Regions from separate parts of the Peribacillus frigoritolerans genome, predicted to be linked through region 1. Evidence: predicted binding sites of a transcription regulator. Region 1 holds the regulator's gene; the other holds the start of a gene.

Evidence for each region. The regulator NrdR, encoded in region 1, represses ribonucleotide reductase genes. The targets are predictions, from matches to a motif close to AACACNATATATNGTGTT.
Region 2: ABOA58_RS18010 (vitamin B12-dependent ribonucleotide reductase) is a predicted target of NrdR. The motif match lies at 2,127-2,144, and genes of this name have one in related genera.

The regions. Positions count from the first base shown of each region.
Region 1 covers NZ_CP158190.1:4,037,778-4,042,212, reverse strand. The annotation lists gene ABOA58_RS19800 (glyceraldehyde-3-phosphate dehydrogenase) at 1-788, shown strand, start outside; gene speD (adenosylmethionine decarboxylase) at 1,136-1,516, shown strand; gene nrdR (transcriptional regulator NrdR) at 1,786-2,247, shown strand; gene ABOA58_RS19785 (replication initiation and membrane attachment family protein) at 2,306-3,724, shown strand; gene dnaI (primosomal protein DnaI) at 3,711-4,435, shown strand, end outside.
Region 2 covers NZ_CP158190.1:3,681,495-3,685,929, reverse strand. The annotation lists gene gcvPB (aminomethyl-transferring glycine dehydrogenase subunit GcvPB) at 1-344, shown strand, start outside; gene ABOA58_RS18020 (rhodanese-like domain-containing protein) at 484-867, opposite strand; gene ABOA58_RS18015 (lipoate--protein ligase family protein) at 1,070-1,906, shown strand; gene ABOA58_RS18010 (vitamin B12-dependent ribonucleotide reductase) at 2,295-4,435, shown strand, end outside.

The DNA.
Region 1 (4,435 bases):
CTTGGAAAGAGATGAACATAGATATTGTAATTGAAGCCACTGGTAAATTCAATGATCGTTCTAAAGCGGCTCTTCATTTAGACGCAGGAGCAAAAAGAGTTATTTTATCAGCCCCGGGTAAAAATGAAGACGTTACCATTGTAATGGGAGTAAATCAGGAAGTGCTGGAAATTGACAAGCATTTCGTCATATCCAATGCATCTTGTACAACGAACTGCCTTGGACCGGTTGCAAAAGTGCTTGATGAAAAATTTGGCATAAACAACGGTTTAATGACAACGATACATTCTTATACAAATGATCAAAATAATATCGATAACCCGCACAAAGACTTGAGACGTGCCCGTGCCGCTGCGGAAAGCATGATTCCTACGACTACAGGAGCTGCAAAAGCCATCTCACTAGTTTTGCCGCAATTAAAAGGCAAGCTTCATGGAATGGCGATACGCGTACCGACACCTAACGTATCTTTAGTCGATCTTGTTGTGGATTTAAACTGTGATGTCACGATTGATGAAGTGAACCAAGCCTTCATCGATGCTTCAGAAAATGAACTCAAAGGAATCATGGAATTCACGATGGAACCTTTAGTTTCCAGTGATTTCAAAACGAATCCACACTCTGCAATCATCGATGGGTTGACGACGATGATGATCGGGGACAGGAAAGTGAAAGTCCTTGCATGGTATGATAATGAGTGGGGTTACTCCAACCGGGTAGTGGACCTAGTGAAATTGGTTGGCTCAGAGTTGAAAAAAACTTCAGAAGTCGAATTATCAGTAAAATAAAAAGAAAAAGCCGAGCCTGCTAAAATTTTTTAGCGGGCTATTTTTAATACAGTGATCAATCAATTCCTTGCTGCTTTAAGGCGCTGAATAAACCAGAATACAGAATTTGCTCCAATCGCAATATCCCTATTACATATAAAGTTTATCTTTCCAAAAATTCAATTTGGAGTTGCAAAAAAAATTCAAACCATATATACTATGAATCGTGAACTTCTTCAATAGCGGTTTGCATGATGGCTACTTAAAGGGTTAGGACCTCTTTGGACTAACTTTCCCCCGTGGTAGTTATCAGAACTTATTTTTAAATCATGGTAAGGGGGAAGCTTAATATGGAAACAGCTTACACTATGGAAACTATGGGTAGACACGTCATTTCTGAACTTTGGGGTTGTGACTTTGAAAAACTGAACAATATCGATTTAATTGAAAAGATTTTTGTTGATGCTGCTTTAAAATCAGGTGCAGAGGTACGAGAAGTTGCCTTTCACAAATTTGCTCCACAAGGAGTCAGCGGGGTTGTCATCATTTCTGAATCACACTTAACGATTCACAGTTTTCCAGAACACGGCTATGCGAGCATTGATGTCTATACATGCGGTAACTTGGATCCGAATATTGCGGCAGATTATATTGCAGAAGCTTTGAATGCGCAAACACGTGAAAACATAGAATTACCACGTGGATTAGGTCCTGTACAAATGAAAAAAGCCAATATAAGTGCCCTATAAAAAACACGTATACACAGAGATGCCATGGGTGCATCTCTTTTTTAATGCAATCAATCGGCAGTCTGCTCCCCTTATAGGGGAGGATGCCCTTGCAGCATAAAGACTTTGACAACGGTGCTTCAACGGCAGAACAAAAAGTGCCTGCTGCCGGAAGTTACACTTTTTACTTGTACTGGCCGTTCCATTTAATATAAGATTAAGATAGAGAAGTAATTCCTTGGGGAACATTTAGATAGGGGAGTCCTACATAAAATACGGAGCTGATAATGATGAAATGCCCATCATGTCAATATAACGGAACAAGAGTGCTCGATTCCAGGCCAGTCGATGAAAGTAAATCGATTCGACGACGCCGTGAATGTGAGGCATGTGGTTTTCGATTCACGACATTTGAAAAGGTGGAGGAAACACCGCTTATTGTAGTGAAAAAGGGCGGGACGCGGGAAGAGTTCAGTCGTGATAAAATCCTGCGTGGCTTAATCAGGGCTTGCGAAAAACGTCCGGTTCCCTTGAAAGAACTAGAGCAAATTACCAGTTATGTAGAAAAAGAACTACGCAACCAGGGCATATCGGAAGTGAAAAGCGACAGTGTCGGCGAGATGGTGATGGACAAGCTGGCAGAAGTCGATGAGGTTGCCTATGTAAGGTTCGCATCCGTCTATCGACAATTTAAAGACATCAATGTCTTTATCGATGAATTGAAAGATTTGATAAATAAAGAAAGAAAGTAGAGCTGAAGATTCACTTTGGCTCTTTTTTCACTACATCTTTTGAAAGGTTTGAATGGAGATGTCAAAGCATTGGCAAGAATTGCTCCCAGCTGATTCATATTTGGTCTCATCTGCGGGGCTGCTTCATGACTATGATCGGAAAATACTTACCCGACTATATCAACCTCTTATTGGACCTATATGCATTAGCCTATATATGACGTTATGGAGTGAGTTGGAGGAGAACAGGTTATGGTCGGAAACCTCCTCACATTATCAATTAATGAATACCATCGGCCTTAAGTTAGCTGATATTTACGAAGCCCGGCTTTTACTTGAGGGAATCGGTTTGTTGAATGTATATAAGAAATCGAAAAATGAAACGAAGGAATTCATCTATGAGTTAAACCCGCCGCTTTCCCCCCAGCAGTTTTTCACGGATGGAATGCTGAATATTTACTTATACAAAAAAATCGGTAAAGCGCAATTCAACCGGTTAAAGAGATTCTTTTGTGATGACCATATCTTAACCGATCAATATGAAGGTGTGACTAAATCTTTTGCGGAAGTGTTCTCATCAGATCATTTGGATTCTTTATATGTAACGGATGAAGCGAAAAATGAATGGCAACCGATGCCTGAACAGCAATACATCGATCGGACTGAAGGCGTCGAGCCATCGGGGTTTGATGACTTATTTGATTTTGACCTTTTATTTGCCGGGATGAAATCCTCGATCGTACCGAAAAAGGCCTTTACTCCGAAAATAAAAAATACGATTGCCAAACTTGCTTTTTTATATGGCATCGATCCGCTTGAAATGCAAAAACTAGTAATGGATGCCGTTTCATTGGATGATGAGATCGATGAGGAAGTGCTCAGAAAGGCGGCAAGGGACTGGTATCAGATTGAACGACAGGCCGATATGCCTTCCCTTGTCAATCGGGTGCAGCCGATTCGTGAACGGACACAAAAAGAGGAACCGAAAACACAGGAACAAGAGTTAATCCGTCATTTGGAGACGATTTCCCCAAGGGAGCGGCTGATGCAATTGTCTGGCGGTGCAGAGCCATCAAGCGGTGATTTGAAAGTCGTTGAGGGCGTGATGATCAATCAAAAGCTGAATCCGGGTGTCGTCAATGTCTTGATTGAATATGTCATGCTCAAAACGGATATGAAGTTCACGAAGGGCTATGTCGAAAAGCTGGCAGGCCATTGGGCACGACTGAAGGTCTCCACGGTGGTCGAGGCGATGGAGCTGGCTAAAAATGAACATAGGAAATATCAGGACTGGGCTCAGGGAAGCAGGAATGCTGCGAAGGGCAGCCGGAAAAAGGCGATACGGGAAGAAGTGGTTCCGGAGTGGCTTGAGAAAAAAGAAGAAGCACAGCAGGAGCAGAATGCAGATCAGCCTGAATTGGATGCCCAGAAACGCGAGCTTCTGGAGAAATGGAAGCAGTGGAAAGCAGGAGGTGAAATGAACGATGGAAAAGATTAATAGGTCCCTTAATAAATTGGCCAATACAAATCAATTTCAACAGCGTTATGAAAAGCTGAAACAGGAGATTTTTGAAAACGAACAAGTGCGGTTATTTATGAATGCCAACAGCTCGACGGTCACGAAGGAAATGATTGATAAAAACTTGGGGAAGCTTTATGAGTTCACTTCACAAAGCAATAAGTGTGATAAATGTCCGAGCTTGGATGGCTGCATCAATATGATGCAAGGGTATTATCCTAAATTGGTGGTTCAAGGGAAAGCCCTGAACCTGCATTATGAAGTCTGCCCGCGGAAATTGGCAGAGGATGAAAAGCGGAAACGGGAAAAGTTGATCCGCAGCCTGTATGTACCGAAGGATATTTTAAAGGCGAGCATTGAAGACTTTACCCAAACGGATAATGAAAACAAACGCTTGTCTGTTTTAAGTAAAGCGATGTCGTTCATTATGGAATATGAGCCAGGTAAAAGGCAAAAAGGCTTATATATATATGGGAAATTCGGTGTTGGGAAAACGTACTTATTAGGTGCGATCGCCAATGAACTTGCAAAAAGGCAAATTTCCTCCCTTATTGTCTATGTACCTGATTACTTGAGGGAACTTAAGGGATCGATAGGTGATAATACGGTCAATGAAAAAATTGAAATGGTGAAAACGGCACCTGTCCTCATGCTTGATGATATTGGAGCGGAGTCCATGACGAGCTGGGG
Region 2 (4,435 bases), 360 kb from region 1:
ACCTGCCATATAATCGTCATTGCAAGCACGAATTCGTATTAAGCGGACGCCGGCAAAAGAAATTGGGGGTAAGGACTCTCGATATAGCTAAAAGATTGCTGGATTTCGGGTATCATCCTCCAACCATTTACTTCCCGTTGAACGTGGAAGAAGGAATGATGATAGAACCGACTGAAACCGAGTCAAAAGAAACGCTGGATGCGTTCATCGATGCGATGATCCAGATTGCCAAGGAAGCGGAAGAAACTCCTGAAATCGTCCAGGAAGCTCCGCATACAACCGTTATAAAGCGGCTTGATGAAACTCTTGCTGCAAGAAAACCCGTTCTGCGTTATCAAGCCTAGATTGATAGCTTATACGAAAAAAATCCCTGCCTGCCGGCGGGGATTTTTCATGTTTATGTAAGATTTCATTAAAGTCCAACAGTTAACTTTCTTTTCCTTGAGCTATTAAATTAAAAAGAGCCCATGCGGAGATGGGGTCTTATTTCTTTGCTTTGATTTTCCCGGTCCACATTTTGAAACCGCCCTTTAGGTGAAAAAGTTCCCTGTAGCCCTTTTTGTATAGCATGGCTGCAGCTCTGCCGCTGATGATTTCGCTTTGAGCGTACAAATATACAGGCTTGTCCGGCCTAATTTCGACCAAGCGTGTTTTCATTTGAGTCATAGGGATGTTTCTTGCGCCTAAGATATGACCATTATCGAAATCATTCGGTTCCCGCACATCGATTAGCTGCACTTTTCTGTAGTTAGCGATAAATTCGTCCTGTGTTAGTGTTTTAACGATTTTACGCTGGCGGTACCAATTAAAAAGTGAATACGCAATAACCACTCCTAAGATGATGAGCAGTGTATATAATATTTCCAAACATAAAAACTCCCTTCTACCTTAACGAATACAGACAATCTTTATTATATAATTGCTTTACCCAATAATCAAAAAGAATTTTCATCAAATTCTTCATCGACTTGATAGCACTTTCTTTTTTAGAGTGTTAAAGTCTGTTAAACTACTACATGTGAGTTTTTGTGGGGTATTGAAAAACAGTTTATCGAAACGAGGGGTAAGGATGGCTAAAGAAAAATGGGGTTTTATAGATTCGGGGTATTGTTCACCGGCTTTTAATATGGCGCTGGACGAAGCGCTGTTAAACTGGCAAAGCAAAGGGGAAATTCCGCCAATCATACGCTTTTACGGCTGGGATCCAGCGACATTGTCGATCGGTTATTTTCAAAAGGCAGAAAAGGAAATTGATATGGAAGAGGTCAAAAGGCAGGGCCTTGGTTTTGTTCGCAGACCGACAGGAGGACGAGCTGTACTGCACGAGCATGAATTGACTTATAGCGTAATCGTTCCAGAATCCTATCCAGGAATGCCAACTACCGTTACTGAAGCATATCGTGTCATTTCTGAAGGAATATTAATGGGGTTCAGGAATCTTGGATTGGATGCTTATTTTGCCGTGCCTAGAACCGATCAGGAAAAAGCGGCTTTAAAAACGCCCAGGTCTTCCGTCTGCTTTGATGCTCCAAGCTGGTATGAACTGGTCGTTGAGGGCAGGAAGGTCGCTGGCAGCGCTCAAACCAGGCAAAAAGGCGTCATCCTTCAGCACGGTTCCATTTTGCTTGAACTTGATGATGATAAGCTCTTTAGCGTATTTAAATTCTCAAATGACAGGGTTAAAGAGAGAATGCAAAAAAACCTAAAAAATAAAGCTGTGGCCATAAATGACATTGCCGGGAGAAAGATTACCATCCCTGAAGCGAAAGAAGCTTTTGAAAAAGGTTTTGCCGAAGGACTTTCGATCGATTTAGAGCCATATGTCCTCACTGAACAGCAATTGCTGGAAGTGAAGGCCATTGCAGAAAGCAAATATGAAAGCGATGAATGGAATTTCATGAGATAGAGGAAGCATAATCAGAGTGGATAATAAAAAAGTTTTTTCAGATTTGTTTGACCAAATAACACATCCCTTGCAGGGATAAGCCCTAAAAGGGATGGGGAAAAAGCAAGGTCCAAATTAATTGAAATCTGATGAAAATTTATTGTAAATCGACATTTTCCTCCCTTTTGCTAACTATATTAATTGATTTATCGTTTGACAAAATAAAAAGTTATTCAAAACAAACACAATATATAGTGGTTGAAATATTTAATGCGACACTATATGTTGATTTTTGAGTTTCGCTATGATAAATTTAGGGTACTTGTTAAGCGAAACGGACATGTAAGGTTACATAAGGATTTTTGCGGCAGCAAGAACGGATCTTGAAACATATAAAGGAGAGGGAATTATGTCGGTTGTAATAAAAGAAGCTTTAAAGGTTGATCTAGAAAGGTTGAATAAGGATATTTCTTTATTTCCCCAGGTTCACCCTGTAACTGCTGATATGAAAATGGCGCATAAGGGAGTGTCCCGTCTAGTCATGCTTGACCGCTATTCTTTTAAGGATACTGAAAAAATCACACTCTCGGCAGGCGATTTCGTCGTGTTGACGATTAAGGAAGATCCGAAATTCCCGGCAAGGGGTCTCGGCTACATCGTTGAAATTGATTGGGAAACCAAAAAAGCCAAGGTATTGGTGGATGAAGAATTCCGTGGCGTATTGGATAATCCAGAAGAAGTGGAGACGGGAATTGTAAACCGTCCGTTGGATATAATCGAAAAGCCGCTTGAAATATACTATGAACAAATTGCGAAACGTAATGCAACGGGATTAGCATCAGTGGAAACCACGGAAGAAAAGAGAACGGAATGGTTCAATAAATTCTATGAAGAATTAAAGAACCTTAATTTTGTCCCGGCAGGCCGAGTATTATACGGTGCGGGTTCCAATACGGATGTTACTTATTTCAACTGCTATGTAATGCCATTCGTACCGGATTCACGTGAAGGGATTTCAGAACATAGGAAACAAGTGATGGAAATCATGAGCCGCGGCGGCGGAGTGGGAACGAACGGGTCGACACTGCGTCCAAGAAACACTCTGGCAAAAGGGGTAAATGGAAAATCCTCCGGTTCAGTCTCATGGCTTGACGATATTGCCAAACTGACGCATCTTGTTGAACAGGGCGGTAGCAGACGGGGCGCGCAAATGATCATGCTTGCTGATTGGCATCCTGATATTGCAGAGTTCATCATTTCTAAAATGCAAAACCCAAGGATTCTACGTTACCTAGTGGAAAATACTAAAGATGAAGCCATCAAGAAATATGCGACGGATAAATTGAAATTCACGCCGCACACGGAACAGGAAACGGCTATGTATCAAGGGATCATCAACTATAAGGAGATTCCTGGCCAAGGAGGATTTAGCGAGAAAATCATTAGGGATGCAGAAGAAAAGCTCCGCACAGGGGGAACTTACAGTGTCCATAATTCTGATTTTCTGACTGGAGCCAACATCTCGATTTGCCTGACTAAGGAATTCATGGAAGCGGCGGAACAAGATGCGGAATACGAATTGCGTTTTCCTGATGTTGAAAGCTATAATGCCGAAGAAATGGCCATTTACAATGAAGAATGGCATAATGTCGGTGATGTTCGCGAATGGGAGAAAATGGGTCACAAAGTCCGTGTTTACCGTAAAATTCGAGCTAAAGAGCTTTGGAATTTAATAAACATTTGTGCAACATATTCTGCTGAACCAGGTATTTTCTTTATCGATAATGCTAATGAAATGACGAATGCCAAAGCATACGGTCAACAGGTCGTAGCGACGAACCCTTGTGGAGAACAGCCATTGGCCCCATATTCAGTATGTAACCTTGCGGCAGTCAATCTGGCTGAAATGGCTGATAAAGAAAGCAAAACGGTTAATTTCGAGAAACTTAAGCAGACTGTCGAAGTCGGTGTGCGTATGCAGGACAATGTCATTGACGCAACTCCTTATTTCTTGGATGAAAACAAAAAACAGGCACTGGGCGAGCGACGGGTTGGACTTGGTGTGATGGGTCTGCATGACCTTTTGATCTACTGTGAGACGGAATATGGCTCTGAAGAAGGAAATATCCTGGTTGACAAGGTGTTTGAAACGATTGCGACGACAGCTTACAGGGCTTCTGTGGAGCTTGCTAAAGAAAAAGGCAGTTTCCCGTTCCTGATCGGGTCAACGGACAAAGAAACCGATGAGCTTAGAACACGTTTCACACAAACCGGATTTATGGAAAAAATGCCTGAAGATATCAGGGAAAGTGTTGCTGCACATGGCATCCGCAACTCTCATTTATTGACAGTGGCTCCTACAGGAAGCACAGGAACGATGGTTGGGGTATCAACAGGTCTTGAACCATATTTCTCCTTCACGTATTTCCGCAGCGGCCGTCTTGGTAAATTCATTGAAGTTAAGGCAGACATTGTACAGGAATACTTGGACCGTCATCCAGAAGCCGATACAGAAAAGCTTCCAAAATGGTTTATTTCCGCTATGGAATT